DNA from 3 places in the Tumebacillus sp. BK434 genome. Region 3 is predicted to be linked to each of the others. Evidence: riboswitches for the same ligand, from Rfam matches in the RefSeq annotation. Region 3 holds a riboswitch; each other region holds the start of a gene.
The links. A riboswitch is a leader RNA that binds a small molecule or an ion and turns the genes downstream of it on or off. The one in region 3 is predicted to bind lysine.
Positions count from the first base shown of each region.

Region 1: linked by a shared signal. The riboswitch ahead of lysA (diaminopimelate decarboxylase) and the one ahead of EV586_RS13355 (aspartate kinase) in region 3 are both predicted to bind lysine.
Region 2: linked by a shared signal. The riboswitch ahead of EV586_RS12350 (amino acid permease) and the one ahead of EV586_RS13355 (aspartate kinase) in region 3 are both predicted to bind lysine.

Region 1 covers NZ_SLXS01000001.1:1,065,440-1,076,128, reverse strand. The annotation lists gene spoVAD (stage V sporulation protein AD) at 1-399, shown strand, start outside; gene spoVAE (stage V sporulation protein AE) at 400-762, shown strand; gene spoVAEA (stage V sporulation protein SpoVABEA) at 801-1,382, shown strand; gene EV586_RS03645 (spore germination protein) at 1,366-2,871, shown strand; lysine riboswitch at 2,949-3,138, shown strand; gene lysA (diaminopimelate decarboxylase) at 3,289-4,626, shown strand; gene EV586_RS21555 (hypothetical protein) at 4,704-4,832, shown strand; gene EV586_RS03635 (cell wall hydrolase) at 4,955-5,428, shown strand; gene EV586_RS03630 (phospholipase D-like domain-containing protein) at 5,469-7,760, opposite strand; gene EV586_RS03625 (D-alanyl-D-alanine carboxypeptidase family protein) at 7,952-9,166, opposite strand; gene EV586_RS03620 (TrkH family potassium uptake protein) at 9,301-10,671, shown strand.
Region 2 covers NZ_SLXS01000004.1:201,530-212,218, reverse strand. The annotation lists gene EV586_RS12375 (M3 family oligoendopeptidase) at 1-389, opposite strand, end outside; gene EV586_RS12370 (zinc-dependent alcohol dehydrogenase) at 498-1,634, opposite strand; gene EV586_RS12365 (CBO0543 family protein) at 1,631-2,092, opposite strand; gene EV586_RS12360 (hypothetical protein) at 2,174-2,659, shown strand; gene EV586_RS12355 (CBO0543 family protein) at 2,652-3,209, shown strand; gene EV586_RS12350 (amino acid permease) at 3,206-4,606, opposite strand; lysine riboswitch at 4,703-4,892, opposite strand; gene EV586_RS12345 (ATP-binding protein) at 5,009-6,814, opposite strand; gene EV586_RS12340 (M14 family zinc carboxypeptidase) at 6,965-9,334, opposite strand; gene dat (D-amino-acid transaminase) at 9,527-10,372, shown strand; gene EV586_RS12330 (DmpA family aminopeptidase) at 10,376-10,689, shown strand, end outside.
Region 3 covers NZ_SLXS01000004.1:430,342-441,030, reverse strand. The annotation lists gene EV586_RS13390 (chemotaxis protein CheX) at 1-432, opposite strand, end outside; gene sdhB (succinate dehydrogenase iron-sulfur subunit) at 599-1,348, opposite strand; gene sdhA (succinate dehydrogenase flavoprotein subunit) at 1,375-3,123, opposite strand; gene EV586_RS13375 (succinate dehydrogenase cytochrome b558 subunit) at 3,147-3,767, opposite strand; gene EV586_RS13370 (homoserine dehydrogenase) at 4,045-5,391, opposite strand; gene metX (homoserine O-acetyltransferase MetX) at 5,393-6,382, opposite strand; gene EV586_RS13360 (aspartate kinase) at 6,379-7,128, opposite strand; SAM riboswitch class I at 7,218-7,334, opposite strand; gene EV586_RS13355 (aspartate kinase) at 7,406-8,659, opposite strand; lysine riboswitch at 8,797-8,990, opposite strand; gene uvrC (excinuclease ABC subunit UvrC) at 9,050-10,689, opposite strand, start outside.

The DNA of each region.
Region 1 (10,689 bases), on a different contig from region 3:
GCCGCTGTCGATACGATCGCGCGGCATTTTAAAGATACTGGGCGCACGCCGGACGAGTACGACCTGATCATCACCGGGGACTTGGCACGGGTCGGGCACAAGATTGCCGAAGAGCTGTTCGAGAGAGAAGAGGGCTTATTTCTCGGCGACCGGTTCAAAGACTGCGGCATCCTGATCTTCGACCCGGATCAGTCCGAAGTGTTCTCCGGAGGTTCCGGCTGCGCCTGCTGCGCAGTCGTCACGTACGGCCACCTGCTCAAGCGGATGGAGCGCGGGGAACTGAACCGCATCCTGGTCTGTGCGACCGGAGCGCTGCTCTCCCCGCTGTCCACCCAGCAAGGGGAGTCGATCCCTTGCGTGGCGCACGCGGTGGTCATCGAAAGGGGCGAGTGGGTCTAGATGGACATCGATATCACGTTTTTATGGGCGTTTGTCGTAGGCGGTCTGATCTGTGTGATCGGCCAGTTGATGATGGATTTGACCAACATGACACCGGCACATGTGATGACGTCCTTGGTGGTGTTCGGGGCGATCCTCGACGGGCTCGGCTTGTATGAGCCATTGATCAAATTCGCAGGGGCCGGCGCAACGATTCCGATCACGTCATTTGGCAACGCGCTGGTGCACGGGGCGATGGCCGAAGCGCACCGCAGCGGCATGGTTGGCATCATCACCGGGATCTTCGAAGTGACCTCGGCCGGCATTTCCGCCGCGATCGTGTTTTCCTTCTTGGCGGCGCTGCTGTTCCGGCCGAAGGGCTGATACCGTACTGACAATCTGACCGAAGGGGTGACGGATCGATGGGGAAGCGCAAAGTCATTTTGATCACAGATGGAGATCAGGTCGCAAGAAAAGCGGTCGAAAAAGTGGCGGCTGAAGTGGGGTGCCGCGTCATCTCCCGTTCATCCGGCAACCCGAGCCCGCTGAGCGGTCAGCAGTTGGTTCGGCTGATCGAACATGCCAAACACGATCCGGTGCTGGTGATGTTCGATGACAACGGCAACGGCGATTACGGCTATGGCGAGCGGGCTCTCGAATACGTCTCCAACCACCCGAACATCGAAGTGCTGGGGGCGATCGCCGTTGCTTCCAATACGCCGATGGTCGATGGAGTGTCTGTCGATTTCTCAATCGACCAGAACTGCCGGATGATCGAAGACGCGGTCGACAAAGACGGCCTGGCTGCGCACAGCGGTGACATGGTGATCTACGGTGATACGGTCGATGTGCTCTCCGACTGCGACGTGCCGATGATCGTCGGTGTCGGCGACATCGGCAAGATGCAGGGCCGCGATCACTTTGCAAAAGGCGCGCCGATCACCAAAGCTGCGATCCTAGAAATTCTGAAACGGAGTGGATATGACCATGCCGCGGATCATTGAGAAAACCGATATCCCGCCGTCCGACCAGGATTTGCAGTTGGACAAACGGCTGGACAGCAACCTGAAGTTTTTTGACAAGGTGCTCGGCATCGGGGAGAGCTATGACATGATCAAGCGCCAGATGTCGTTTGCCGGGCACGATCTTTGCCTGCTCTATATCAACGGATTTATCAAAGACGGGATCATCGACGACGTGCTGCGGTTGCTGGCACAGTTGAAGCGCGAGCAGTTGGCGGGCGACACGATCGAAAAGCTGGCCGGGACGTATCTGGCGCACACGCAGGTCGAGAAACAGAACAAAACCAATGAGATCATCACGGCGATCTTGTCCGGCCAGACGGTGATCCTCGTCGACGGGTTCGATCAGGCCCTGGTGATCGATGCGCGCAGCTATCCGGCGCGCACGCCGGCCGAGCCGGAGCTGGAGCGGGTCGTGCGCGGCTCGCGTGACGGATTTGTGGAAACGCTGGTGCAAAACACCGTGCTGACACGGCGGAGAATCCGTGACCCGAGGCTTCGCATGGAGACGATGAAGATCGGCAAACGCTCGAAGACGGACGTCTGTGTCGCCTATCTGCAGGACGTTGCGGATGACACGCTGGTCGACGAGATCAAAGCCCGCTTGGAGAAGATCGATGTCGACGGCTTGCCGATGGCCGAAAAGTCGGTCGAGGAGTGGCTGACCAAGCGCAACAACTGGAACCCGTACCCGATTGTGCGCTATACGGAACGCCCGGACGTCGCGGCGATGCACCTGTTGGAAGGGCATGTGCTGATCTACGTGGACACTTCGCCAAGCGTCATGATCACGCCGACGACGATCTTCCACCATGTGCAGCACGCTGAAGAGTTTCGCGAGAACCCGGCGGTGGGCGCCTATGTGCGCTGGGTGCGGTTTTTGGGGATTCTGGCTTCCTTGTTCCTGATCCCGCTCTGGGTCTTGTTCACGCTGGTCCACCGCGAATGGCTGCCTGTGCCCTTGGATTTCCTCGGACCGGATGAAGTGGGGGCGATCCCGATCATCCTGCAGTTTTTGCTCGCCGACATCGGGATCGACATGATGCGGATGGCGGCGATCCACACGCCGTCCCCATTGGCCACCGCGATGGGCTTGATCGCGGCGGTGCTGATCGGCGACATCGCCGTCAAAGTCGGGCTGTTTTCGCCGGAGTCGATCCTGTATCTGGCGGTGGCGGCGATCGGGATGTTTGCGACGCCAAGCTACGAGCTGTCGATGGCCAACCGGCTGTCGCGGATGTTTTTCATCCTCGCGGTGGCGTTTTTGGACTGGTACGGGCTGGTCGCGGCGGTCGCCTTGTGGTTCATCCTGCTCGCCCGCACCAAGTCGGTCACCCGTCCGTACCTCTGGCCGCTGCTGCCGCTCAACTTGAAAGCGCTGTGGGAGATCATCGTCCGCACGCCGATGCAATACAAGAACCAGCGCCCGGCGATCGTGCGGCCGAAAGACAAAGATAGGCAGCCGAACTAGGGACAACAATCCTTGTCAGCACCGAACAATCCTGCTATAATCGAATATAATTAAATACGACGACACCTCATTCTTACGAGTGGGGTAGAGGCGCGGGTAAGATGAGTACCACTTCTGAAGTGATGGCACACTGATGATGAATGTGGGAAAGGCTGACCGCCGAAGCAGAGTGCCTGCCATCGGGTTCCCTGCTGGGTCGACATTGAACAAGTGTCGGACTGTCACCTTAGAGCCATTGTGTTCTGCAGGTGATGCGCTACTTCATGAGTTGAGGGGATCAGAGCTGGTTTTGGATGATTCTGTTCGATTTCGATAAATCCAAAAACGGTCGGCGCACTCCCTTTGACGCCGGCCGTTTTTTTGTTGTCTGGCTGGAAAAAAACGGGTTTGAGAGGTTGGAGAGGAGCTAAACACAAGATGTATTTGCACGGGACGAGTCGCATCAATGAGCAAGGGCATTTGGAGATTGGCGGCGTGGACAGCACGGAACTGGTAAAGACGTACGGCACGCCGCTGTACGTTTACGACGAGGCGATGATGCGCGAGACGATTCGCGCCTACAAGCGGGCGTTTGAACAATCGGGCCTGCGCTTCGAAGTGGCCTATGCGTCGAAAGCGTTCTGCACGCTGGCGATGTGCCGCATCATCGACGAAGAAGGGCTGGCTCTCGATGTCGTGTCGAGCGGTGAACTCTACACGGCGCTCCAAGCCGGCTTCCCGGCGGAGCGCATCCATTTCCACGGCAACAACAAGGGCCCGGATGAGATCGAACTGGCCCTGAACGCCGGCATCGGCGAATTTGTGGTCGACAACTTCCACGAATTAAAACTGCTCGGCGCGTTGGCCAGCGAAAAAGGCGTCATCGCCGACATCCTGCTCCGCTTGGCGCCGGGAGTGGAGGCTCATACGCATGAATACATCTCGACCGGCCAGGAAGATTCGAAATTCGGCTTCGACATGAAAGGGGACATGGCGAAGCGCGCTGTGCAAGCGGCGCTGGACACGCCGGGCGTCCGGCTGATAGGCCTGCATTCACACATCGGGTCACAGATTTTTGAAACGGACGGGTTCACGGCAGCGGTCGACATCGTCTCGGCGTTCTTCGGCGAGTGTGTCCGCAGTCTCGGCGCGAACGATCTGCACAAGCTGAATGTCGGCGGCGGTTTTGGCATCCGTTACACGGAAGAAGACACGCCGCTGGCGGCAGAAGCGTATATCGCCGCGATCACGAAGGCGGTGACCGCCGCGTTCGACCGCTTGGAGCTTTCGTACCCGGAGATCGTCATCGAACCGGGCCGCTCGATCGTTGGCGCTGCCGGCACCACGCTCTACACGATCGGTTCGACGAAAGACATTCCGGGCGTGCGCAAGTACGTCTCCGTCAACGGCGGGATGGCCGACAACCCGCGCCCGGCGCTCTACCAGGCCGTGTATGAAGCGATGCTCGCCAACCGCGCGAACGACGCGGCCGAAGAGCTCGTCTCCATCGCGGGAAAGGCCTGCGAGTCGGGCGACATGCTGATCTGGGATGTGCAGTTGCCGCCGGTCAAAGCGGATGACATCCTCGCCGTGTCCTGCACCGGCGCGTACGGTTACTCGATGGCGAGCAATTACAACCGCATCGCCCGCCCGGCCGTGGTGTTCGTGCAAAATGGGCAGGCCGATCTCGTCGTCCAGCGTGAGAGCCACGACGACCTGATCGCGCAAGATAGGATCCCGGCGCGGCTTGGCACCGGCGTTTTGACGAACAAGTAAGCGCCACAGGACAGGTCAAGCGCGGAAGGCAAGTCCCCTTTCTTTGGCATAGCATAGAGAAGAAAGGAGGGGTTTGCATGGCTTTACTGTTCTCTTTTCTGCCGCGTATCGTTCAGTTCTTTGGAATTTTCCAAAGCGTGATCGGCTTTGTGCAGCCGATCTGGCCTGTCATCTCGACCTTCTTTAACCGTCGCGCCGCTGCATAAGCGGCTCCGGCGGCTTTTTTGTCGAGAGCTGGAAGAAAATCTTATTTTCATGGAAATAAGGGTGACCGATTGGCAGGCAGGTCAATATCCTGATCGTATCTGAGACGATAGAGGGTGAAGAGATGCCGATGCGCAGAGTGAAAGCGAACAGCGCGCACCTCCGCTTGTTAGCGCAGTTGATGCAGGCAGAAGCCCGTGGGGAAGGACGGCGCGGGCAAGAGTTGGTCGGGAGCGTGTTGGTCAATCGGATTGTGGCAGACTGCAGGCCTGACTTTCACAACATTCGCACCATCCCGATCGCGGTCTACGGGAAGTTTGGACCGCAGCGCTCACCGTTCGAACCGGTGCAGAACGGGGAGATCTACAAGATGCGCCCGACGGCGCAAGACCTGCGCCGCGCCCGGGAGTTGACCAACGGCCGCATCGACCAGCTGGCCCGCCGCTCCTTGTGGTTCTACAACCCGTCGCCTGGCAGGCGCTACCGGGCGGCCTGCACGGCGAAAATGCCGCGGTCGCCGAAAACCCAGTATCAATTTGCCTTCAAAAACCACTGTTTCTATACCGGGGTCCCCGGCTATTGTCCCGAGTTCCTGTAAACAGAAAAGAGCATCCCACATGGGATGCTCTTTTTGCTAGTTATTGCTTCGGGTTCGGTGTGGTGACGATCCAGTCGCTCGGCGAGTTCGTGTCGAGCGTCGGGGACTTGCGGGACAGCACTTGGCCGTCATTGGTGTACAGGGACCAGTTGGTCACATAGTTGTACCAGGCGACATTGTCGACGGTGGTGCCTGCGCTGTTTTTCAAGAGCAGGTTGTCGCCGGTGTTGGTCAAGGTCAGTGTCATGCCGGTCACGTCGAGGCCAAAGCCTTTGTAGGCGGAGAATCCGGCGCTGTCTTTGCCGACCATCAGGAAGGAATGAGCCGGGATTACCGTGCCGGACGGCAAGGTGAAATTGCCCGATTTGTTGGACAGCTTATAGCCGGTCAGGTCATACGAGACGTTGTTCGGGTTGTACAGCTCGACATACTCGCGGGTCGCGTCATAGCCGCCCGTTTGGTACATCACTTCGTTGATCTGGATGTTCGCCGTCCCTTTTGCCGTCTCCGGGTCCCAGGACTGCGCGCCGCCCGTCCAGTCATGCCAGAACAGGGACTCGTAGTACGCGGCCACTTCGGTGTTTTCGACGATCACACCAGCTTCGCGGTTGTTCGACGGCGAGTTGTCCGACCAGTTGATCGAGGAGATCAGCGACTTGCTGCTGTCGGCGATCATCCCTTTGTTGTGAATCTTTTCGATGCCGACCGCCGGAAGGTTGATCAGCTTGGCCTGCATGTCGAGGTGTTCCGCTGCGGCGATCGAGTTGATGTACTGCACGGTGTACTGGTTGTCGCGCGGGTCGCTCGCATCGAGGAACGCCGAGTCGAGCAGGACGCGGACTTTGACGCCGCGGCGGCCGGCCGCGATCACTTCTTCCAGATAGACATCAGGCGTCGTCTCCACGCTGCCGGTGCTGGTCGTACCCCAGTGTTTGTGGATGTAGAGCTGCTCGACGAGCAAGGTGTTCTGCGCCTGGCGCGCCAGCCCGATGATCGAGTTCTGCTGCAGGTAAGTGCTGTCCGGCGCAAAGATCGGCGTCACGCGAAACTCGCCGTTGATCGCTTTGTTCTTGAAGCCGCCGGCATAGCGTCCCGTCGGCGGGGTGCTGGTGTCCGGCAGGAAACCGCTCGCCGGCGCACCGTATTTCGCGTGGCTGGCCGTGTACGGGAAAGAGTCTTTGGACAGAACGTTCCAGTCGCTGTTGAAGACGCCGGTGAAGAACTGCGCGGTCTGCGTGTCGTTGACGATGATGCCCCAGCCGCGGTTGCCGTAGTTTTGGTTGTACGGCACGCCGGTCGACTTCCAGTTCTCCGACTGGGTGAAGATGCTTTTGCTGTCGACGATCGCATATTTGGCATGGTCGAAACGGTAGCGCTTGTAGATGCCGTTCGCCGTATCGGAGATGATGTAGCGCACTTCGCCGCCGGCGTTTACGATCTGCTGGGAGACATATTTGCTGTCGTTGAGCAGGCCGCCGACCGGCTGTCCTTCGAGGAAGACACGGACTTTCACGCCGCGCGCCAAGGCGTTTTTGATCACGTCGAGCAGTTGCACCGACTGAAATTCATAAACGTTCAGGTCGATGCTCGTCGTCGCCGAGTTGAGCAGGGCGGAGAGCGTCGCAAAGCTGTTATCGGGCGACGAGTAAGGCTGGATCGTGCCGGCGTAGGAGTAGGTCGGAGCGCCAAAGCGCGATTGTCCCGCCTGGTATACGCGCAGGTGTGCCCAGTCGGCCGCCGTGTTCGTGTCCGGGTATTGGCCGGACATCTCGTCTTTCTCCCGCACAAACATCGTGCCTTCCGAGACGTTCGGTACGGTTGCGCCCGTCCAGCCGGTCGTCGCGGACCCGGTGCCATAAGCCATGGTGTCGACGTTTGCGGCGCTCGCGTTGTAGAGATAGACTGCACCGCCGGCATTGGCCAGGCTCGGCACGGAGCCGGTGACGGTCATCTGCGGAACGGCGTTGTCGGAGTTGCTGCCGTATTCGAAGTCCGCTTGGAAGAGCATTTCGCTTTTAAAGGTAGTCGCCGTTTTCGTCACATACATCGTCTGGCCAGCCGAAAGCGTCGTGCCGGCCGGGAAGACCAGCTTGTTCGAGCCAACTTGCAGATACCAGCCGCCGATCGCGATCGCCGCTGCGGTCGGGTTGGTGACCGCGATGTACTCTTCCGGCTCATAGGAGACGTTGGTATCGGCATAGACTTCCGTGATCAACGGATAGGTCACCGCAGCTGCGTTGGTGTGCCCTGCCGGAAGCATTCCGGCGATCAGGCCGGCCGACAGCAGGGCGCTGAGCAGAACGGAGCTGAGTTTCTTGGTTTTTGGCGTCATGTTACACCATCCTTATCGAGAATAGGAGTAAAAATAAGTACAGATGAAAATACGAACATTCTGATTCAATTGTATATGATTATTCGTAAAAACTCAATGTGAGAACTGTAGAATTTTGTCGAATATTGCGGAAAATGATGGGAGATAGAGGGAATAAAAAAACACCCGAACCGAGAGCGCCGGTCGGGTGTTTACAGCGAACGCGAAGATCTTTTCAGTTTGCCGATTCGTTTCGGGACATACAGCAGCACGGCGATCAGGGTGCTGAGCAGCAGGAACTTGTCTTCTGTCACCAGCGCCGCTTCTGTGGGCGGCAAGGCGGCCACATCGCTGGCGGACAGCAGGTCGGCCGTCGCGATCTTCTGTCCCGCTTCAAAATAGTCGACCGTGCCGACCACCGCGCCTTTGGCAAAGGGAGCCGGAGGGACGCTGATCTGCGGCACCGCTTCGAATGCCGCCGAGCTTTCCCGGGGCAGGGTGCGGTAGATGTCGCGCGCCAGCAGCGCTTGGACGGTCGTGCCGTTCATGTCGAACGACTGCAGCAGGTCGCCTTTGGCTGCCACTTGTTTGGTCACGAACTGGTCGAAGCCATAATCGAGCAGACGCGTTGCCTCTTCGCGGATCTTGGGGCGGTTCTCCACGCCCATCAGCACGGCGATCAGCTCGCGCTCCCCGCGCTTGGCGGAGACGGTGATCGTCTGCTGGGCCTGATCGGTGAAGCCGGTCTTGATGCCGGTGGCGCCTTCGTACTCGAACAGCATCTGGTTTAAGTTCACCAGAAGGCTCTCCCAGACTTGGCCTTTCCAGGGCAGGGTCTCGGTTGCGACGATCTTGCGAAACGTTTCGTTGTTCATTGCGTAAGAAGAGATGAGTGCCATATCGCGTGCGGTGGTGTAATGATCATCGTCGTGCAAACCGCTGGGCGTCACAAAATGAGAGTTGGTCGCCCCGATTTCTGTTGCTTTGTCGTTCATCATCGCGGCAAATTGCTCCACAGAACCGCCGATGTGTTCTGCGATCGCCACGGCAGCGTCATTGCCGGAGTTCAGCATCAGGCCGTAGAGCAGATTGCCGAGCGTCTGCTCTTCATCATACTCGAGGTAGATGCGATTGCCTTCCTGTTCGCGAGCCAGCTTCGATGTTTTCACCTTGGCGTTCAAGTCGCCTTTTTCCAGCGCGAGGATGGCGGTGAGGACTTTCGTAATCGAAGCGGGATACAACCGGAGGTCCGGATGCTGCTCAAACAGGAACTGGCCGGACTGCCGATCATACAGCACGGCGCCTTGGGCGGTCAAGCCGGTCGGCTTCTTTTCTTCATGAGCAGCCCCAACTTGGGAAATACTAGAGAAGGAGAGCAGGCAAAGCATGATGCAGCAAGCGGTTATCATTTGCCGAAGTTTTCGCATAATTTTCACCCACCCACCATTGTAGTATACAGACTCAAGTTTATGCAAAGTTAGTAATTTACAAATGTTCGCTTGCAGAAGCGCAGACGTTCCTGTTATATTCAAATCTATTGCGAAAATACTGAGGGGATCTCATGCCGAAAAAAAATGCGTGGCAGCAAAAAGGCTGGCAGAAGATGTTGACGCCTGCAAGAATTCTGGTCATCGGGTTCGCGGTGTTCGCATTTGTCGGCGCTCTGCTGCTGATGATGCCGGCCGCTTCGGAAAGCGGGCAGGGCCTGCCGTTTGTAGATGCGCTGTTTATGGCGACATCGGCGATCTGTGTGACCGGGCTCGTCGTCGTTGATACGGGTAGTTATTTTTCTTTATTTGGTGAAATAGTACTTTTGACGCTGGTGCAGATCGGGGGCTTGGGCTTCATGACCGTCGCGACGTTCGTGACGATCTGGACCGGCAAAAAGATCGGGTTGAAGGAACGGCTGCTCCTGCAACAGTCGCTCAACGTCACGACGCTGGAGGGACTGATCCGATTGTCCCGCAACGTGGTGTTGATGACGCTGATCATCGAGTTTGTGTTTGCGGTGATTCTCGCTTCGCGCTTTGCGACGCACATGCCGATGAGCAAGGCACTCTATTATGGAGTCTTCCATTCGATCGCCGCTTTTTGCAATGCAGGTTTTGACTTATTTGGCGATTACAAGAGCCTCGCCGATTATGCCGGCGATCCGCTGATCAACGTCTCGGTGATGACTTTGGTCACCGTCGGCGGCTTGGGACTGGCCGTGATGGCCGACCTGTGGCGCAAGCTGGTCAACCGTCGCGAACGGCTGATGCTGCACACCAAGCTGGTGCTGATCGCGACCGCCGTGCTGCTCGTGCTCGGCACGCTCGGCTATTATGCGCTGGAACATGACAATCATGGGACGCTGGCCCACAAGCCGGAAAGCGAGAAGCTGCTCGCCGCGAGTTTTGCTTCGGTCACCGCCCGTTCTTCCGGCTTTGCCACCGTCAATTATGAGGAGATGTCGCAGAGCGGGCAGTTCTGGACGATCATGCTGATGTTTATCGGCGCTTCGCCAGGCTCTGCGGGCGGCGGGATTCGAACGACGACAGCGCTGGTCATCCTGCTGTTCGTCTGGACGGTGGTGACGAACAAGGAGCAGACGGTGATCTTCAACAGGACGATCGCGCCGCGGGTGATCTACAAATCCTTGACGATCGCCGTGATGTCATCGGTGCTGGTCGTGCTGACCACGATGACCTTGTCGCTGACCGAAGATCAAGATTTCATGCACGTGCTGTTTGAAGCGGTGTCGGCCGTATCGACCGTCGGTCTCTCGATGAACATGACGCCGGAGCTGTCCCCGGCGGGCAAGGTCGTCGTGCTGACCGCCATGTACATCGGGCGTCTCGGCCCGCTGACGCTGGCGCTGGCGCTGGCAGCCCGTCATCAGGGGAAGCCGGCCAATCTGCGCTATCCGGAAGGCAATGTCTATGTAGGGTAAGCAGACTGAGCAGTACAG
Region 2 (10,689 bases), 230 kb from region 3:
TGGACGCGCTCATCTTGCAGCACGGCCGCCCAGGTGCTTTCATCGGCGGCGAGGATCTGCTTGTCGAGCACGGTCATCGCCGCGCCATGCTGTGCGGACAACTTGGTGATCGTGCCGTGCACGATCTTCGCATGCTGGTCTTTGACGTTTTGGGCGAGCAGGCAGGAGGTGAAGCTCATCGCATAGCGCAGGTTCGCAAACACCTCTTGCACGGTGTGCAGAACCGAAACCCAGGCGTCTACGCTGGTCGTCGAGGCCAGGGACGAGATCGTGCCGGACAGCCCTTCGATGCTCGTTTCGAGCTGTTCCAGATAATGAGCAAACTCCGGAGACTCCGAACCGCCAGCAAAAAACGGCTCCAAGTTCCACGTTTGGCTTAATTGTTTCATGAAAATCCCCCACTTCGCTATGTATTCCATCTCTGCTTTCATCATAACACACTTTTCAAATAACTTCCTGTTCCGCAAAAAAAGCCGCAGCAGCGGCTTCGGCTGGGCTTACGGCTTTAAAACGACTTTGATGCACCCGTCGAGCTTTTCATCAAAAAGCTCATACGCGCGCTCCGCTTCGGACAGCGGCAGGCGGTGCGTGATCACATCGGTCGGATCGAACTTGTTCGCTTCGATCATCCGGTACAGCTCCGGCATGTAGTGGATCACCGGCGCCTGCCCCATCTTCAGCGTAATGTTGCGGGCGAACAGGTCGCCGAGCGGGAAGGCGTTATAGCGCGCCCCGTACACGCCGATCAATTGGATCGTCCCGCCTTTTCTCACACACTGCGCGGCGATGACGATCGCGCCCATCGCGCCGCCCTGCAGCTTCAGGGCGCTCTCCATCATCTCGATGATCGTCATCTTGCCGTCCATGCCGACACAGTCGATCACCACATCGGCGCCGCCTTTGGTGATCTCTTTCAGATGCTCGCCGGGATGATCATGCTTGGTGAAATCGACGATCTCCACGCGGTTCACCCGCTTGGCATGTTCCAGCCGGTATCCGATGTAATCGACGGCGATCACACGCTTCGCGCCTTTCAGCCAGGCAAATTTTTGCGCGAGCAGCCCGACGGGGCCGCAGCCGAGCACGATCACCGTATCGCCCGGCTTGACTCCGGCATTGTCCACGCCCCAGTAAGCGGTCGGGACGATGTCCGACAGGAAGACGATCTTCTCATCCTCCAGCTCGCAGTTCTCCGGCACTTTAAACGGCGTGAAGTTCCCGTACGGCACCCGCAAAAATTCGGCCTGGCCGCCCGCATACCCGCCGAACGTCTCCGAATAGCCGAAATAGCCGCCCGCATCGCCGTGCGGATTCGCATTGTCACATTGGCTCTCCAGATGGCTCTCGCAGAAAAAACAGTGTCCGCAGGCCACATTAAACGGGACGATGACCCGGTCGCCTTTTTTCACCCGCGTCACGTCAGGCCCGACTTCTTCAACGATCCCCATCGGCTCATGGCCGATAATGTAGCCTTTGTGCAGATTGGGGACAAAGCCATGAATCAGATGCAAGTCCGACCCGCAGATGGCGGTGGTGGTGATGCGGACGACGATGTCTTCGCGTTCGATGATCTTCGGTTCCGGTACATCGGTCACTTTCACATCTTTGATCCCTTGATAGGTCACAGCTTTCATGCCCATTCTCCTTTCAGCCTGCCCTGGTCATACGCAGAGCGGTAATAGCGGTAGACGCAAGCGATCGACAGGTAGATGATGATGTCGGCGATCAGCGACAGCCACATCGACCACCACATGTGATGCTGCATGTTGCCTGTTCGGACTGTCACCCACTCAAAGAGGATCGCCGGGATCATCCAAAGCACGGCACGCTTGATGATCTGCTTCCACTGCTCGGGCAGATTTTGACAATAGAAATAGGCCACGACCGGATAGATGCCAAAATCGAGCGTCAGCGGGATCGTAAACAAAGGATGCGGCAGGCCCTTGTACGACCACAGCTGGTAATGCACCATCAACAAGTCGGTGATCAGTCCTAAAAAACTGGTGTAAGCGCAGATCGGAAACAGTTCGCGCAGGCGGGACTTGTCCGCTTTCACCCAAAACCAGAGCCAGCAGAAGACAAAGACCAGCACAAAATACAAGTTGATTCCTCCTTGATACGTGCTAATGGTTTCCTTCCAACGGGGAATAGTAGCAGCAGGAGGTTTTGTTCAATGGCAGTATTCCTGTTTGTAAGTATCGCCATACTTGCCTTTTGGGGCTTTGCCGATAAAACGAAGTTTCGCGCGATGTTTCCCATCCTGATCACCGCAGTTTTCCTGCGGTTTCTGGATCATTACGTCCTGATTGACTGGTTTAAATTGTGGGTGATGCACGGTGAAGGTTGGCGCACGATCTGGATCCCGATGCTCGCCAACCTGACGATCTGGTCGACCGCAGCTTATTTTTATATCCAATTCCTCCCCCGACCCTACCATCCAAAAGGGAAACACTTCGTGCTCCTGTCTCTCTATACCGCGCTGTTTGTGCTGGTGATGTGCGGCTATATGCGGGCGCTGCTCTATTTTCAGGTGCTTTCGATGCGTGACAGCTGGACGCTCTGGCATTCGGCCTTGAATCAATATGTGTATTTTTTGCTCATCTACGTGATCTACCGTTGGCTGACCCAGCCGGTGCGGGGAGGTGCTTCGCATGTCTAAGCCTTCTTATGAGGATCTGTACCAGAAACAAGTGCAGTTGAAAGAGATCGATCTTGCACAATGGAAACAGGACGATCTGTTTTCTCTGAACTGGTGGATGCTGCTGATCGTCATGCTGACCGCCTGGACGATCTGCTGGAAGATCGTCGACCGCAAACGGGTTGTGCCAGTCCTGCTGTACGGGGCGTTTGTTGCGCTGTGCTCCTCTTTTCTGGACGTGCTGGGGACTTCGCTGGCCTTGTGGGGCTATCCCGACCGTCTGGTACCGCTGATTCCGCCCTTTTTTATCTTCGACTTTGTCACGCTGCCGGTGGTGCTGCTCTGGGTGTATCAGAAGTACGGGCCGTGGGCACGCTATCTGATCGCCGCCACCATCGTTTCGGGCATCTTCTCGTTTGTCTTAGAACCGTTTTTGGCCTGGCGCGGGATGTACCGGCTGCATCACTGGGAATACTACTACTCCTTTCCGATCTATATCGCGATCGCAGCCCTCTTGAAAAAGGCGGTCGATCTGCTCGTCGAGACACAAAAAAAGCACGCCCCGCCTTAGCGGGACGTGCTTTTTTTGACAAACGGGTAAAAGATCAGACCGGTGAGGAGCATGCCGACACCGAGCAGGAACGTTTTCATATCGGACGTGCCGGCGTAGATCACCCACGCCGAGTAGACGGTGGCGAAAAAGGCGATCAGGAAATCGGCGGTGCGGCTCTGCGACGCTCCTTCATACGATTCACCGGTCAGGGTCAGCTTCAATTGGTATAAGGAAGCGATCATATACGGCACAAGGTAGGACAGGGTCGCGACGGTGATCACAAAGCCAAACGCTCCGGCGACGCTTTCGGAGATCGTCGAGAAAATGAACACTTGCGACAACAGGTTGGAGACGATCAGTGCGTTGACCGGCGCGCCTTTTTGGTTCTCTTTCAGGAAGAAACGCGGGAACAGGCCTTGCTTGGCCGCTTGGAACGGCACTTCGGACGACAGCATGATCCAGCCGATCATCGAGCCGGAGAGTGAGATCAGGCCGAGGATCGCCATCAATGAAGACCCCGGCGTGCCGACCACCGACACCAGCGCGTCGACGAGCGGCTTTTCGGTTGCCGTCAGCCGGTCTTGCGTCAGTGCGCCCATCGTGAGCACGGTGATGCCCATGTAGATGACCAAGGCGATGACGAGACCGGTGATCGTCGCTTTTTTCACGTCCGACTGCTTGCGGGCGCGGGACGAGAAGACGACCGCCGATTCGACGCCGACAAACGCCCACAGGGTGGAGATCGCCGCGCCATTGATCTGGCCGAACAAGGAGACCGCCTGCTGGGTGCCTTCGTCGATGCGCGGCTGCACGAGCGGCAGGATGTTCGCCTTTTGGAAAGCGAACAGCGCGGCGATGATGAAGAACAGGAAGCCGAGCACTTTGGCGGCAGTGGCGACGAAATTGACTTTGCCTGCCCCTTCCACCCCGCGCAGCACCAGCGTATGGATCAGCCAGAGCATCGCCGTGCAGACGAGGAAGGTGATCAGGTTGCCCGCCTTGACCGCGTAGGAGCCGATCTGGAACAGCTCGGCCTGCGAAGTCATCACCGGGAAGAACGTCGACAGGTACGAAGCAAAGGTGGTGATGATTGCCACGTTCCCCGTCGCGTTGGCCAGCCAATAGCCCCAGGCGACGATGTATCCGGACAAGCGCGAGCGGCCGGTTCCGGCGCGGAACATCGCGCGCGCGTACATCTGCGGTCCGCCGTTCAATTCCGGTTTGCGCAGTGACAGGTTGCCGAATACCAGCGCCGTCAGCAGCACGCCGGCGCCGGTGATCACCCAAGCGGACAGCACGGCCGCCGGAGACGCTTCCAGCGCCAGATTATGCGGTAACATAAAGATCCCGGAGCCGACCATATTGCCGATGACCAGCGCGGTCAGCACCCAAAATCCGAGGTTTTTTTGGGACATTTCGTTTCGTTCCTCCTTTGGCTTAACAAAGGAAGGTGGGCATAAAAAAACACCGCCAGACGGTGTATGTTTCCATGACCCGCACCTATCGCCTTTGTTGGAAATAGCTCTCCACGGGAAGTTGGCAGCATTCCCGTGACAGTTCCGGCCCTGTTCGAGCCCGGCCCCAGCCTGCTGACCGCAAAGACGGCCGCAAACTTCGGCAATGCTGCCTTTCCAGGGCGTTCACAGGTGTCCTTGCACCTCCCGCCGCGTACTGATCAGCACCGCAACCTCTACCCCACCTTGTAGATGAGGGTGTATGAAGTTTTGACAATGAAGTTTACACAACGAGACTTAGTATACGGATCGACTTTCAATCTAGTCAAGAGCTAATTTCTCACAGATGTGAAAAACCGCCGGTCAGAAGACCAGCGGTTGCATTTCGATCTCGATGTCAGACAGTGGCGTCACCGGGAGCAGGACATCGATCGTCGTGCCGACGCCGACCTCGCTCTGGATCTCCAGCCTGCCGCCGTGGTCCTCGATGATCTTGAAGGAGACCATCAGGCCCAGCCCGGTGCCTTCTTCTTTCGTGGAAAAAAACGGATCGCCGAGCTTCTGCAGCTGCTCTTCCGGGATGCCGATCCCTTGGTCGGTCAGGCGGATGCACACCTGTTCCGCTCCGCACGGTCCCAGCTCGATTAGCAGCTCGCCCCCGTCCGGCATCGCCTCGATCGCGTTCTTCAGCAAGTTGAGCAGCACCTGCTTGATCTGATTTTCTTCGATGTGCACCTCGGGCACCGACTGAAAGCGGGTGACGATGCGCACATCGTTTAAGATCGCCTGCGGTTCGAGCAAGGTGACGATCAGAAGCAAGAGGTGATCCAGGCTGGCCGGGCGAAACTTGGAGGACTGCGGCTTGGCAAGCAGCAGGAACTCGCTGACGATCAGATTGGCCCGGTCGAGCTCGGAGAGGATGACGTCGTAATACTCGCTGCTATGCTCTGCCTTTTCTTTGAGCAGTTGAGTGAAGCCTTTGATCGCCGTGAGCGGATTGCGGATCTCGTGGGCGATTCCCGCGGCCAGCTGCCCGACGGCGGTCAGCTTGTCGGAGCGGTGCAAGAGCTCCTGCGCCCGCTTCTGCTCGGTGATGTCCTCGGCGATCACGTAGGCGCCGAGGATGCGGGCGTCGATGATCAAAGGCACGTTGGTCACGCGCAGGTCGAGGCGGACGCCGCTTTTGTGCTGCACGTTGACATCGTAGTTGGGAGTTTCTCCTGCCAGCGATTTGCGAAAGCGGTCGATCATCAGCTGCACCGTCTCCGGCTCGATGATCGTCTTGAACGATTTGCCGAGCAGCTCTGCCCGGCCGTAACCGAGCATCAGCTCGGCCGCGCCGTTGACGTCGGTGACGTTGCCGTCGATATCGATCATGAAGACGGCAAACGGGTTGTGTGCAAACAAGGAGCGCAGCCGCTGCTCGGACAGACTGGCGCTTCGCAGCGCCAGTCGACGGTCGAACAGCGCGCCGAGCAGAACGAGTACTTGAATCAGCAGTGCCGCGATGCCAAGCGAAAAGGACAACAGCGTGGCGTCTGCCGTATGAATCGCCTCGGTCACCGGCTCAGCGACCGGGCGCACCGCGGTGCTCTGCATCGTCACATAATGGATCGAAGCAAACGACAGGCCCATCAGCACAGCCGAGATGACCTTGTGCGGACGCCTGCCGAGGCGTTTGCGTTCAGGGTATAAGAACGTGAAAGATAAGACCAGATACAAGACCGGCCAGGCAAACAAAAGCGATAGCGCCGCAGCCGGCAGATCGTATTCGATCGTAAAACCGACCTGCACGCCGCGCAGGTTCAAGACATAGACGGCTACGATGCCTGCCCCCATCAGCAGTGCGCCGAGCAAGATCCGGCTCTTCGTCAAGCCGCGGCGGCGCTTGACTTTCACCAGCACGAGGTAGGAGCTGAGCACCGACACGAGCATCGACAGCCCGAGCAGCCAAAAATCATAGGAAGCGGACATCGGCACCTGGCAGGCCCGCATGCCGATCAAATGCATCGTCCAGACGCCAAACCCCATCGCCACCGCGCCTGCCATCAGCCAGGCCCGGCGCTGTGTGCCGCGACAGACGGCGACCCGCTCGCTGATATCATTCACCGCATACGCGGCGATCAGCGCGATCAGAACGGTCAGCGTCGCCAAAGGAAAATTGTCCATGTCAAACGCCTCAACCATTCAGCTACCCCCACACGAATCAGGATCCGGAACACTCTCCCATATTCTACAAAAAAGATACCAAGACCTCCTTATCATCAAAATTCCTCTTACAAAACAAAATAACCCCGGGCAATTCCCGGGGTTGTTTGTTTACTCATAAATCGCATTCGCTAACAGTCGGAACAGGTAGTCGGTATGGTCGCGGAAACCGGCTTCGAGGCCGATCAAGGTCACCTCTTTCGACGGGTCGTGCACGATGACCGGCTTGCCTTGGGCGCTCTTGCTGTTGATCCAATGCCCGGCGAGGAAGAACCCGCCCTCGTTCGCATAGGACGCATCCACCGCATAGCCTGCCGTATTGGTGTACCAGACCGGGCGATAGACGAACCCGATGTCGTTCGACCCGTAGCCTGCGGTCAGCGGCGAATCGCTGTAGTTGATCTTGACGATGCCGTTTGCGTTGGAGGAGCCGACGTTCACGCCGACCGAAGTCAAGCCGAGCGTCTTCGCCGCCAGCGAACCGCCAGCGCCGACAGCGATGTATTTGCCGCCGCCGTCTACGAACGCGTTGACGTTCGCTTTAAACTTTGCCAGCTCCTCGGCCGACTGCAGGCCGAATTCGGCGTTGGCGACGCTGTTTGTCGTCGCGATCAGCCGCTCGGTGCCGCTGTAGATCAGCGCGTCGAAGCCGTTCAAGCCTTGGGCAGCCACCGTGCGCGGATGCAGTTCGGTCACGGCGAAGCCGAGGCGCTGCAACGCGAGCTTGGTGCCGGAGTGGGACTGGCCTTTGTTCATCCCGCCGTCTTTGACGATGGCGACCTGCACAGCGTCGAGCAGTTTGGCATCGGATGGAACGGCTGCCGTCTGCAGGGTGAGACCGGACGCTTTGACCTGCGACAGGAGCACCGAGCTGTTCGGCACATAGAAATTGCCAGCCTGATCGCGTTTGACTTCCACGCCTTGCTGCAGCAATTCGTTGGCGAGGTGCACCGCTTGCACAGAGGAATTGGGGATCTGGTACGGTCCTTTGCCGATCAGGGCGCCTTGTGTATGCACAGATTTGACTGTTGCGGTCTGGACGTTAAACGGCGCCTGTACCGGATCGGCTGCGAAACCCCACAATTCCGGCAGGCTCCAGGCGGAGATGTCGTACATCGCCGGGGTATCGGCCGAGATGTCTTCGCCATCCCAGAGCATGGTGTTGGCGAGACCCGCTTTCGCCTGATCCATCGGCACGATGTAGGTGCCGGCCGGGTATTGTTTGCCGTTTGCGGTGAACGCTTTTTTCGCCTGCTCGACGGTGATGTCGTTTTGCAGCAGGTGGTTGACCGCTTTTTCGGTCACCGTCGGGTCGGCCGCGTTGACCGGGAGCAGGTAAGCGTTCGGGAAAAAGCCTTGCTGATGAAACGGGTGGTCGAAGTTGATCCCGCGCTTAAACACTTCGATCTGGTCGGTCAGCATCGCTTTTTTGTTTTGGGTGGCGTATTTCAGCGCGCCGATCACCGCATCATATTGCCAGCGCACACCGTCCCAATCGTTGGTCGGCGCTTCCAGCGTGTAGCCGTAGGAGCCGTGGTACAGCGCGTACATCGGCGTGAAGATCGGCGGATAATCGTCCCAGCCGAAGGAATCGTCGCGCTGCGGAATGTAGACGCTGGCGAGGTCTTGGTAGTTCGCGCTGTACTGTTTTTTGTTGGAAAGGATCTCCGCTTCCATCGCTTCCGCTTGCGCGACCGACCATTTGGAGAACAGGTCATATTCGTAGTTCGGGTTGTGCGGAGGCGTGCACGGTTCGATCAAGCCGAGCTGGCTGGACGAGTTTTTCACATAGCCGTGCAGATCGAGAAACACCATCGGGTTCCATTCGGTGATCAGATCGACCGTCTGTTTGGTCTCCGGCTGGGACTGGGTGATGAAGTCGCGGTTGAGGTCGATGCCGTTGCCGTTGAAGCGGGTGCCGTCATAGCGGCCGTCCGGGTTGGCGACGACGTTGAAAATCAGGATGTTGTTGGCCAGGATCTCCTTGGTGGTCGCGTCATTTTGCAGCGCGAACCGCTCGATCAGCTGCAGCACAGCATCGGTGCCGACAAATTCGGTGCCGTGAATCGAGCCGTTGATCATGACCGGCACTTTGAAATCTTCATGCTTTTCCACCCACGACTGCGCTTTCTCCGGGTTCTTGAACATCTGTTTGCGCAGCGCCTGGTAGTAGCCATATTTGCCTTTCGCCTGCGGGTCGGAGATGGTGACCGTATACAGGTCGCGGCCTTGCGAAGACTGGCCGCTCACGTTGACGGTGACGCGGTTGCTCTGTTTGGCGAGGGTTTGGAGCTTTTGCGCGAGGGCGCTGTATTTGACAAAATCGTAGTTTTGCTGGTTGAACAGGCTGCCGTTCGTCTCTTGCGTTTCGTATGCATTCACATTCGTCCACGCGGCTGCAGGATTGTCGGCAAAAACTGCATACGGGGTCATGGTGATCAGGGTCAGGCTGAGTGCGCCTGCGAGTGCTTGTTTCTTCATGCTGTGAGGTCCTCCCTTTTTCTGGATGCCAAGTGATTCATATAAGCGAATAGATATTCAATAACTTTGATAAGTATACATACCTGTACCGGAGTGGGCAAGCGTTTTTTTCGCTGGAAGATGCAGGAGTTCAGAAAAGCGCCACGAAGTGTGTTTTTGTATAGTTGAAGCAGGTTGAGGAGGTTATGAATGATGGCGATTGGGTTTATCAATGGAGAGTGGATCCCGGTCGATCAAACGGTGCTGCCGATTGACGAGCGCGGTCATAATTTTGGCGACGGCGTGTACGAAGTGATTCGCGTGTACCAAGGCGTGCCGTTTAAGATGCGTGAACATCTGGTGCGATTGGAGCAGAGTGCGGAAGCGATCCTGCTGACGATGAACTATTCGATCCCGGAGCTGGAAGCGCTGATCGCGGAAGGTCTGGAGAAGACCGGCTTGCAGGAAGCGGCGGTCTATCTGCAGGTCACCCGCGGCATTGCCAAGCGCGTGCACCTGTTCCCGGATGTGCCGGCTTCGACGACGATGACGATCCGTCCGGCTGCCGACATCTCCGACAAGATCCGCGAGCAAGGCGTCCATGTGACGCTGGTCGACGATGAGCGCTGGAAGAACTGCTTCATCAAGTCGCTCAACCTGCTGCCGAACGTGATCGCCAAACAAAAGGCGACCGATGCCGGCTTCTATGAAGCGGTGTTTGTGCGCGACGGCGTGGTGCTGGAAGGGTCGAGCTGCAACCTGTTCCTCGTCAAGGACGGCGTGCTGATCACGCCGCCGGCGAACCGCTTTATCCTGCACGGCATCACGCGGGCGACATTGCTTGACATCGCGAAGGAGCTCGGGGTGCCGGTCGAGGAGAAGGAATTTGGTCCGGACTTGCTGCTGGCGGCAGATGAAGCGTTTTTGACGTCGACGTCGATGGAAGTGATGCCGGTGGTGAAGATCGACGGCCGGCAGATCGGCAGCGGCCAGCCGGGCGAGATTGCGCGCAAGCTGCATCGGAACTACCGCGCGAAATACCAGCAGATCGGAGTGTAAGCGGTGAAGGGGCGGATTCGCGAGTATGGCGTGGTGATCGGGTCGCTGCGCCCCGGTCCCGGCAATCGGATCACCGACGTGCCGGGCGTGACGGTCGGGCATTGCACGCTCGATGACGGCCCGGTGAAGACGGGGGTAACGGCGGTATTGCCGCACGGGGGCAATCTGTTTCGGGACAAGGTGCTGGCCGTCGCGCATGTGATCAACGGCTTCGGCAAGACGGCGGGCACGATTCAGATCGAGGAGCTCGGGACGATCGAGACGCCGATCCTGCTGACGAACACGCTGTCGGTCGGTCGGGTGAGCGATGCGCTGGT
Region 3 (10,689 bases):
AATGCCCAGTTCTTGCAGTTCCAGAGGCACCATATAGGCGATCTCCTGCATCGGCTGCACAAGCGTTTCGCCCATCTGCACCTGCGGCGGGGTGATGTCGATCGCCATGCCGTTGTTGGAGAGCTGCATGCAGGCATTGCCGCTGATCATGTTCGCCAGTTCCGCGACGGCGCTTTGGCTCATCTCGTCAAATTGGCTCAATTCAAAGCCGCCCATCATCGCCGAAGCGATCTTCAGCGCCATCTCCGGCGCCAAACCGAAAGCGACTTGTCCATCGACATCGCCTTTTAAGTCGATGCGAATCCAGACGTGATGGGTATGCAGGTCCGGGGCTGCGGTCGCGACCGTTCCCGGCGTCAGCGCAACAGTGGTCATCATTTGCAAGACCTGCTGTGCAGATTCCAGAAAAGGCACAATGATCTGTCCATGCATGAAACAATCTCCCCTTTATATGGTGGGCTATGTCGTACTGGCTTTCAGCTCCGAATTTTAAATTCTCTAATTTTTACTATTATAAACTGTTAGACCCCTTTCGACAATCCCTGACTTCTTTAACGACAAAAAAAGACCACCCCGGAGGGTGGTCTTACCGCATGGTTTAGCGCTTCAGCCAAGACGAGATGGCGTGGCGGTTGACCGCCCCGTTCATCGCAGCGATCGACGTGGTCAGTGGAATGCCTTTCGGGCACACCTGCACGCAGTTTTGCGAGTTGCCGCACTCGTGAATGCCGCCGGTGCCCATCAGAGCTTCCAGACGGTCTTCCTTGTGCATTTCGCCGGTCGGATGCGTATTGAACAGGCGAACCTGCGAAATGGCAAACGGACCGATGAACGAGGTGCGCTCGTTGACGTTCGGACACGCCTCGACGCACGCGCCGCAAGTGAAGCACTTGGACAGCTCGTACGCCCATTGGCGGTCGCGTTCCGCCATGCGCGGACCCGGACCCAGGTCATACGTGCCGTCGATCGGCACCCATGCTTTGACTTTCTGCAGGGCTTTGAACATGCGGCTTCTGTCGATGACGAGGTCGCGGACGACCGGGAACGTGCGCGCCGGCTTCAGGCGGATCGGCTGCTCGAGCTGGTCGACCAGCGCCGAGCACGCTTGCCGCGGCTTGCCGTTGATGACCATCATGCACGCGCCGCAGATTTCTTCCAGACAGTTCGATTCCCAAGCGACCGGTGCGGACTGCTTCCCGTTCGTGTCGACCGGGTTGCGCTGGATCTCCATCAGGATTGCGATCACGTTCATGTTCGGACGGTACGGTATGCGGAATTCCTGCGTATACGGCTGGCTGTCCGCACGGTCTTGACGTTCGATGATGACTTGAATTTCTTTTTGGCTCATGCGAGTCTCCCCCTTTCGTCGCAGTATTAGTTCTTATCGACTGCGTAGTTGCGCAGACGCGGCGGAATCAGCGATACGTCGATGTCTTCGTACGAGATTTCCGGGCCGTTCGGCGTCCAGGTCGCAATGGTGGACTTGAGGAATTTCTCGTCATTGCGGTCCGGGAACTCCGGCTTGTAGTGCGCGCCGCGGGACTCGTCGCGCATCAGGGCGCCGACAGTCATCACGCGGGCCAGTTCGAGCATGTTCCAGAGCTGGCGGGTGAACGGTGCCATCATGTTCTCCCAGCGGGACTTGTCGGCCATGCCGATCTTGTGCCAGCGCTCCATCAGCTCTTGGATCTTCTCGTCGGTCTTCTTCAGACGGTCGTTGTGACGAACAACAGTTACGTTGTCGGTCATCCACTGGCCGAGTTCGCGATGCAGCGCATACGGGTTCTCGGTGCCTTCCATCTTGAGGATCGATTCGTATTTTTGCTCCTGCTTCTTCGCAGCCGTCTCGAAGATCGACTTGTTGACGTCAGCAGAAGACTTCTTCAGGCCTTTGATGTAGCGGACTGCGTTCGGGCCGGTCACCATGCCGCCGTAGATCGCGGAGAGCAGGGAGTTAGCGCCGAGGCGGTTCGCACCGTGGTACTGGTATTCACACTCGCCGGCTGCGAACAGGCCCGGGATGTTCGTCATCTGGTCGTAATCGACCCACATGCCGCCCATCGAGTAGTGAACGGCCGGGAAGATCTTCATCGGAACTTTGCGCGGGTCGTCACCGGCAAACTTTTCGTAGATCTCCATGATACCGCCAAGCTTTACGTCGAGCATTTCTTTCGGAATGTGCGAAACGTCGAGGTAGACCATATTTTCGCCGTCGATGCCGAGGCCAAGGTCGACGCAGACATGGAAGATCTCGCGGGTCGCGATGTCACGCGGCACGAGGTTGCCGTATGCCGGGTACTTTTCTTCGAGGAAGTACCACGGTTTGCCGTCTTTGTACGTCCAGACGCGGCCGCCTTCGCCGCGCGCCGACTCGGACATCAGGCGCAGCTTGTCGTCGCCCGGGATCGCGGTCGGGTGGATCTGGATGAACTCACCGTTGGCGTATTTTACACCTTGCTGGTACACAGCGGATGCTGCGGTGCCGGTGTTGATGATCGAGTTGGTGGAACGGCCGAACACGAGGCCCGGGCCGCCGGTCGCGAGGATGACAGCGTCACCCGTGAAGGAGTGCATCTCCATCGAGCGCAGGTCTTGTGCCACGATGCCGCGGCAAGTGCCTTCCTCATCGAGGATCGCCTGCACGAACTCCCAGCCTTCGTACTTCTGCACGAGGCCTTGGGACTCGAAGCGGCGCACCTGCTCGTCGAGCGCGTAGAGCAGCTGCTGGCCGGTGGTTGCGCCTGCGAATGCGGTGCGGTGATGCTTGGTGCCGCCGAAGCGGCGGAAGTCGAGCAGACCTTCCGGTGTGCGGTTGAACATGACGCCCATGCGGTCCATCAGGTGGATGATGCCCGGTGCCGCATCGCACATCGCCTTGACCGGAGGCTGGTTCGCGAGGAAGTCGCCGCCGTAGACGGTATCGTCAAAGTGTTCCCACGGCGAGTCGCCTTCACCTTTGGTGTTGACCGCGCCGTTGATGCCGCCTTGGGCACACACGGAGTGAGAACGTTTTACTGGTACTAACGAGAACAGATCGACCGGAATCCCGGCTTCGCAAACCTTGATGGTCGCCATCAGGCCCGCAAGGCCGCCGCCGACGATCACAACACGTTGGTTGCTCATTGCGTTTCCTCCCTTAGGCTAACTTACGCTACTGCGTCGCGGAAAGCGATCAGAGCAGATGTGCCGACTGCGGACAGCACGATGAACAGACCCATCAGCACATACGCGGAGACGCGTTGCGCGCGCGGGCCGACCGTGACGCCCCAGTGGATGAAGAAGCCCCACAGGCCGTTTGCCAAGTGGAACACTGCTGCGATCGTGCCGATGATCATGAACCAGAACCCGACCGGGGAGCTCACGATCTGCACGACCATGTCAAAGGACGGAGCATCGCCTGAGAAGCGGGTCGTCCACAGATGCCAGATCACAAAGATAAAAGTGAATACGCCGGACGTGCGCTGCAAGACAAACATGAGGTTGCGGCCCCAGGAATACTTGTTCGCGTTGTAGCCCGAAGTATATGCGACATACATGCCATAGACGCCGTGATAGATCAACGGCAGGAAAATGAAAACGAATTCAATAAACGGCAAAAACGGCATGGTCTCGAGCACGCCCACCTTGTCGTTAAATGCCTGCTCGCCTTTCGTGGCGAACGAGTTGATGGTCAGGTGCATCACCAGGAACAATGTGACCGGAATGACGCCGAGCAACGAGTGCAAGCGGCGAAATAAGAACTCTCGGCTAACTTGTTTGTTGGCCACTTGTCGATCCTCCTTCCAAGATACCTGTGAACGAACGAATTCACAGTCGGTGTTTTCTCTTTTCTCTCCGTACTCCCCTTATGACGATGCGATAAGGCGCCCCCCTTTGCTTCCTTTGACCGTCCCGTCCATGACCCGGAGGGGCTCGGGCGGCCGAATCAACGCAACATAAATTGTACTGTTTTAGTAGAAGTAATGTCAAGAAACTGTCAAATGCGACAAGTTCCTACGCAGTTGTCAACTCTCACCTATTCAGATTGCGCGATTCGGCCGGCTTTTACGCATAACGGGCGTTCGTTTCGTATCCCGAAGCTTCTGCCTCCCATTTTACACCTGTCTTGATTTCCCCTTCAACGTTCAAAAGAAGCGTCGACAGCGGCTCAGCGACGATTTGCGAGCTATATTCGACCGTACGGTGCACTTGCTCTTCCGTAACTCCCCCTAACAGCCACGCATGGTGCAGGCCATCGGCTGCAACGGCCGTGCGGTAGTCGGCGACCAGACCGCCCGCCGACTCGACCGCGCGCTGCACAGCCAGAGCCAGCTCCTGTGCCTGCTCGGGACAGGAAGTCAGGGACAGAAAGTAGCAGCCGGTCTGCTCCGGGCGTTTCGCGGCTGCGGCCAGCGGGCGCTTCCAGCTCGGGCGGCGGATGGTGTCTCCTTGGGTGAGCAGGGCGGTCAGGTCTTCGATCACCGCGCTCGCCGTGGGAAGCTCGCCCGCCCCGCGGCCGATCAGGGTCAGGTCGCCGACGACATCGGCGCGCAAGGTGACAGCGTTGAACACATCGCCTACGCGGGCCAGCGGATGAGCGGACGGCAGCAAGCGCGGTTTGACCGACAATTGCACCGCCCCGTCCTGCTCTTGCACATGGCCGATCAGCTTGACCGCATAGCCCATCCGCTCGGCGAGCAGCAGGTCGTGACCGGAGATCGCCGAAATGCCCTGGCGGTCGATCGCCTCGACCTCGACACAGGCGTCGTAGGCGAGGTTGGTCAGGATCGCCAACTTGTAGGCGGCGTCATATCCTTCGACGTCGGAGGTCGGGTCGGCTTCCGCATAGCCGAGCGCCTGCGCTTCGGCCAGCACCTCGGGGAAGCTGCGCCCCGTCTTCGTCATCTCGGTCAGAATGTAGTTGCTCGTGCCGTTCAAGATGCCGGAGATCTCATGCACGCGGTTGGCAGTCAGGTAGCCTTGCAGCATATGAATGACCGGAATGCCTCCGGCGACGCTCGCTTCGAACAGCAAATGGACGCCGTTTTGCTCAGCCAATCGCAGCAGCTGTGCGCCGTGTTTGGCCATCAGCTCTTTGTTGGCGGTGATCACATGGCGCTTACTGGTCAAGGCGGCTTCGATGATCTCTTTGGCGGGATGGATGCCGCCGATCACTTCAATATAAATGTCGATCTGCTCATCGCCGAGCAGCTCCTGCGGCTCCAAACACAGCACCTTGTCATCGATCACAAAGCCGCGCTCCTTCTCACGGTCGCGGACGAGGACGTTGACCACTTCCACGGCACAGCCGGTGCGCTCGAGGATCGTCACTCTGTTTTTCAGCAAAGTCTTATACACCCCGCCGCCTACCGTGCCCAGTCCCAGCAAACCTACTTTTACCTGTTTTTTCATGTCAATTCCCTCCCGTTTCCGCCAAGAATTCTTCGATCAGCGCGCTCAACTGCTCGCCTTCCACCAAAAAGGCGTCGTGTCCGTACTCCGAGTACAGCTCGCGATAGGTGACGTTTTTGCCCAGTCTGGCCAGGCGTCTCGCCCAAGACCTCTGCTCCTGCGGCGGATAGAGGTGGTCGGTGTCGATCCCGACCCACAGCACATCCGCTTCGATCCGCTTCAGCGCTTCGATCTCTCCGCCCCGCCCGCGTCCGATGTCGTGCAGGTTCATCGCTTGGAGCAGGCAAAGGTAGGAGCTTGCATCAAAACGCCCGAGCAGCTTTTGCCCCATGTGTTCGAGATAGCTTTCGATCTGAAACACCGTCTCGCCAAGCGGCGCTTGCGGATGTTTCACCTCGCGCCCGAAGCGCGCTTCGAACAGGTCAAAGGAACGGTAGGTGATCATGCCAATCTTGCGGGCCAGGGCAAAGCCGGCCGGGCCGCCGATCAGGATCGCTTCACGCATGACGTGGTTGTAAGCGATCGCCAGCGCCGAGAGCTTTGCAGACGCCGCGATCGGGGCACAGCGGCGCACGAACTTCGGATCGCTGACCGCCCATTCGATCGCCTGCAACCCGCCCATCGAGCCGCCGAGCACCAACTGCAGGCAACGCACGCCGAGCTGCTCCAGCAAGCGCTTCTGCGCCGCGACCATGTCGCGGATGGTCACCGTCGGGAACGCCGGGCGCGTCTTGGGCCCGGTCGAGCCTGCACAGCCGCCGAGCACGTTCGAACAGACCACATAATACCGATTGATGTCCAAGACCTTCCCCGGTCCGATCAGCGGCGCCCACCACTGGTCGGCCTGCGCATCTCCGGTCAAGGCGTGGCAGACGAGAATCGCATTGTCGCCGCGTTCGTTAAGCGTACCGTACGCCGCATACGCGATCTCCACATCGGGCAGCACCGCCCCGCTTTCCAATTCCACTGCGCCAATCTGCAGCACGCTCATCGTCCCGCTTCCTCCTTTGTTTCACCGATCCATGTGCCCGCTCCGGCATGGAACGAGGAGCGCACCGTGACCGGCACCCGATTCGCTTTCGCCGTCTCCACCGCCCGGGGATGGAGCACCACCGCGCCGCCGGTCGCCAGCTCCAGCATCTCTTCATAGCTCAGGCGATCGATCATGCGGGCGGTCGGCACGACGTTAGGATCGGCGGTGTAGACCCCATCCACATCGGTGCAGATCTCACACAGCTCCGCCTTCAAGGCGGCCGCCAGCGCCACCGCAGAAGTGTCCGAACCGCCGCGCCCGAGCGTCGTCGGGTCGCCGGCCGGGTTCACGCCTTGAAATCCGGTCACGATCACCACCCGGCCGGCCTGCAGCTCCGCCCGGATGCGGAGCGGGTCGATGCTCAGAATCTGCGCCTCCCCGTGCAAGTCTTCGGTGCGAATCCCCGCCATCGCACCGTTCAGGGACACGCTGGGCACGCCGAGCGCTTGCAAGGCCAAGGCGAGCAAGGCTGCCGAGACCTGCTCCCCGGTCACCAGCAGCATGTCGAGCTCGCGGCGACAAGGCTGATCGGTCAATTGCCCGGCCAGCCCGAGGAGTTGATCTGTCGTATGTCCCATCGCCGAGACCACAACGACCGCTTCATAGCCGTTGCGCACCGTCTCCTGCACGCGACAGGCTGCCTGCCGGATCTGCTCCGGCCCGGCAAGCGAGGTGCCACCAAATTTCTGTACGATCAATGCCACGCTGTGTTCACTCCGTTTCCTGTCACAGGGGCAAAACAAAAACCCCCGCTTCAAATTGAAGAGGGGGTTCCATTTATCGGACTCCGCACCTCTTATCTGTCAGACTCTAAAAGTCTGCTGGATTTAGCACCTCTTCGCTTGTGTCGGTACACAAACGAGGTTGCCGGGCTTCACAGGGCCAGTCCCTCCGCCGCTCTCGATAAGAGTTGATCTATTGAGTTGTCAAACAAGATTTTCTATATCTTACTATGCCAAAAAACGGCTGTCAATTCCTCTTTTACTCATTCCCGCTCAAGCCGGACACGATGGCCGTCTCGGCGCTGTCCAGACCGAACGTCGAGTGCAGCACCTGCACCGCTTCATGGGCGTGCGCTCTGTCGATGACGCAAGAGACTTTGATCTCCGACGTTGAGACCATCTTGATCCCGATACCCGCTTCCGCCAACGCGCCAAACATCTGCGCGGCAACGCCCGGATTGGAGATCATGCCGGCACCGACGATCGACACTTTCGCCAGATCTTCTTCCATTTCCAAACCGGCCCCGCCAAATTCAGGCAGCAGGCTCTCCAGCACCGGAACGGCCGTGTCCAAGTCGCCGTGCTCGATGGTGAAGGAGATGTCAGACACCCCTTCATGCGCCACCGACGTGACGATGATGTCGACGTTGACCGACGCTTCCGCCAGCGCGCGGAAGATTTGATGCAAGTTGCCGATGCGGCTCTTCACGCCGACGAGCGACACCTTGACCACGTTCATATCGTGGGCGATGCCACGCACGATCATTCCCTGTTCCATCTGAGCTTCCTCCTCGACCAGCGTCCCGGTGTTTTTGTTAAAGCTGGAGCGCACCATCAGCGCCACGTGATATTGTTTCGCAAACTCCACCGCCCGCGGATGCAGCACCCCGGCGCCGAGGTTGGCGAGTTCAAGCATTTCGTCATAGGAGATGCGGTCGAGCTTCTTCGCCGCCTTCACCACGCGCGGATCGGTCGTGTATACGCCGTCGACGTCGGTGTAGATCTCGCAGAGGTCGGCGCCGATCGCAGCGGCCAGCGCCACCGCCGTCGTATCCGATCCGCCGCGGCCAAGCGTCGTGATGTTGCCAAGCTCGCTCATCCCTTGGAATCCGGCAACGATCACCACCTGCCCCGCCTCCAGTTCACGGTGAATCCGCGCCGGGTCGATGCCGGTGATGCGCGCCTTGCCGTGCACCGCTTCGGTGCTGATGCCGGCCATGCCTCCGGTCAGCGAGACGCTTTGCAGTCCGAGCGTCTGCACCGCCATCGCCAGAAGAGCGATCGAGATCTGCTCGCCGGTGGTGAGCAGCATATCCATCTCGCGAGCCGACGGATTCCCGGTCAGCTGTGCGGCCAATCCAATCAGATCGTCGGTGGTGTCTCCCATCGCCGAAACGACGACCACCACTCGGTTGCCGGCTTGTGCAGTCTCCGCCACCCGGCTCGCCACGCGCTTGATGCGCTCCGGGTTGGCGACCGAAGAGCCGCCATATTTTTGTACGATCAACGCCACTGTTTCTCCACTCCCATTCTTGAATTTTCGGGAACTTCAGTCTCACAGGACGGAGAGTCACGCAAATAAAAACAGCCAGTAGAAGGATGTCCTTCTATGGCTGCGCATAGTCGTGGTGATCCCCTCTCTCCCCCGAAATGTGAGATAGTACTCCACACAGGCGTTGGGTCGCTCCTGTGTGACAGTTCTGCATCTCTTAAATGCAGACCCAGCCGTGCGCCTTCCGTGAACAGGCCCAGACTTCGGCGATGATCCCTTTCCCATAGCGGTTCCCAGAGCTTCTCGGGCTCTCCCCGCGGTACTGATGATGCAACGCGCCTCTACTCACCTCATAAGAGATGAGATTTGTAATCTTAAATTGTTTAACTGCCCCTCATTCTAACACAGGGTCTAAACTTGTGCAAGATAGGCAAGAATTTCTTTCGCCAACTTATCGCCAATGCCGATTTTGCGAAACTCTTCGACCGGCGCGTTTTTGATCGCCGGAAGCGACCCGAAATGCTTGAGCAGCTCTTTGCGGCGCTTTTCGCCGACGCCCGGGATGTCGTCGAGGATCGAGCGGATCGCATTCTTCCCGTGCTGCTGGCGATGGAAGGTGATCGCAAAGCGATGCACTTCCTCCTGCACGCGGGTCAGCAGATAAAACGCCTGCGAACTGCGGTCGATCGACACCGGCACAGGGTCGTGGCCGAGGAACAGCTGCGACGTGCGGTGCTTCTCGTCTTTGGCCAGGCCGCAGACCGGGATGTCGAGGCCGAGCTCGTCTTCGAGCACTTCCAGCGCGGCGTTGATGTGCCCTTTGCCGCCGTCGATGACGATCAGGTCGGGCAGCGGGGAATTTTCTTTGAGCAGACGGGTGTAGCGGCGGCGCACCACCTCTTGCATCGAGGCGTAGTCGTTCGGGCCTTCCACCGTCTTGATCTTGTATTTACGGTATTCCTTTTTGTTCGGACGTCCGTCGTCAAAAACGATCATCGCCGCCACCGCATCGGTGCCTTGGATGTTTGAGTTATCGAACGCTTCGATCCGGCGCGGCGTCGGAATCATCATCACTTCGCCGAGCTCTTCGATCGCTTTCACCGTGCGCGACGTGTCGCGGTCCATCAGCTTGAACCGCTCATCCAGCGCGATGCGGGCGTTTTCGTTCGCCATGTCGACGAGCTGCTTTTTCGAGCCGCGCTGCGGGTAGCGGACTTTGACCGAAGTCAGCCACTGGCCGATCAGCTCGGTGCCTTCGCCTTCGCGCGGCAGGAGGATCTCTTGGGGCAGGTCGTGGTTGTCGATGTAAAATTGGGCGACATACGAGAGGAAATCGTCCATCTCGTCGCCGTGGTAGTGGAAGATCTCCACCGCGCGCTCGATCATCTTGCCCTGGCGCATGTAGAAGACCTGCACGCACATGTATTCTTTATCGGCGTGATAGCCGAACACATCGCGGTCGACGTTGTCGTGCAAGTCGACCTTCTGCTTCTCCATCACGCGGTCGATCTGCGCGATCTGGTCGCGCAGCTCTTTGGCGCGCTCAAAATTCAGATTCTCCGCTTCCTGCATCATCTTGTCCTGCAGGTTCTTCTTGATCTCCTCATGGCCGCCGTTGAGGAATTTGGAGATCTCTTTGATCATGCCCGCATACGTCTCCGGCTCGACCGGATATTCGCATGGAGCGACACATTGGTTGATGTGATAATACAGGCAGACTTTGTCTTTCAAGGTCTTGCATTTGCGCAGCGGATACAGCCGGTCGAGCAGCTTTTTCGTCTCCGTCGCGGCGCTGGCGTTCGGGTACGGGCCGAAGTATTTGCCCTTGTCCTTTTGCACGCGGCGCGTGATCTCCAGCCGCGGATGCTCGTCGGCGGTGATCTTGATATACGGGTACGCCTTGTCGTCCTTCAGGTTGATGTTGTAGATCGGCAGGTGCTTTTTGATCAGCGTGCCTTCCAGCACCAGCGCCTCGACTTCCGTGTTGGTGACGATATATTCGAAATCGGCGATGTTCGAGACGAGCAACTGGGTCTTGCCGGAATGCGCGC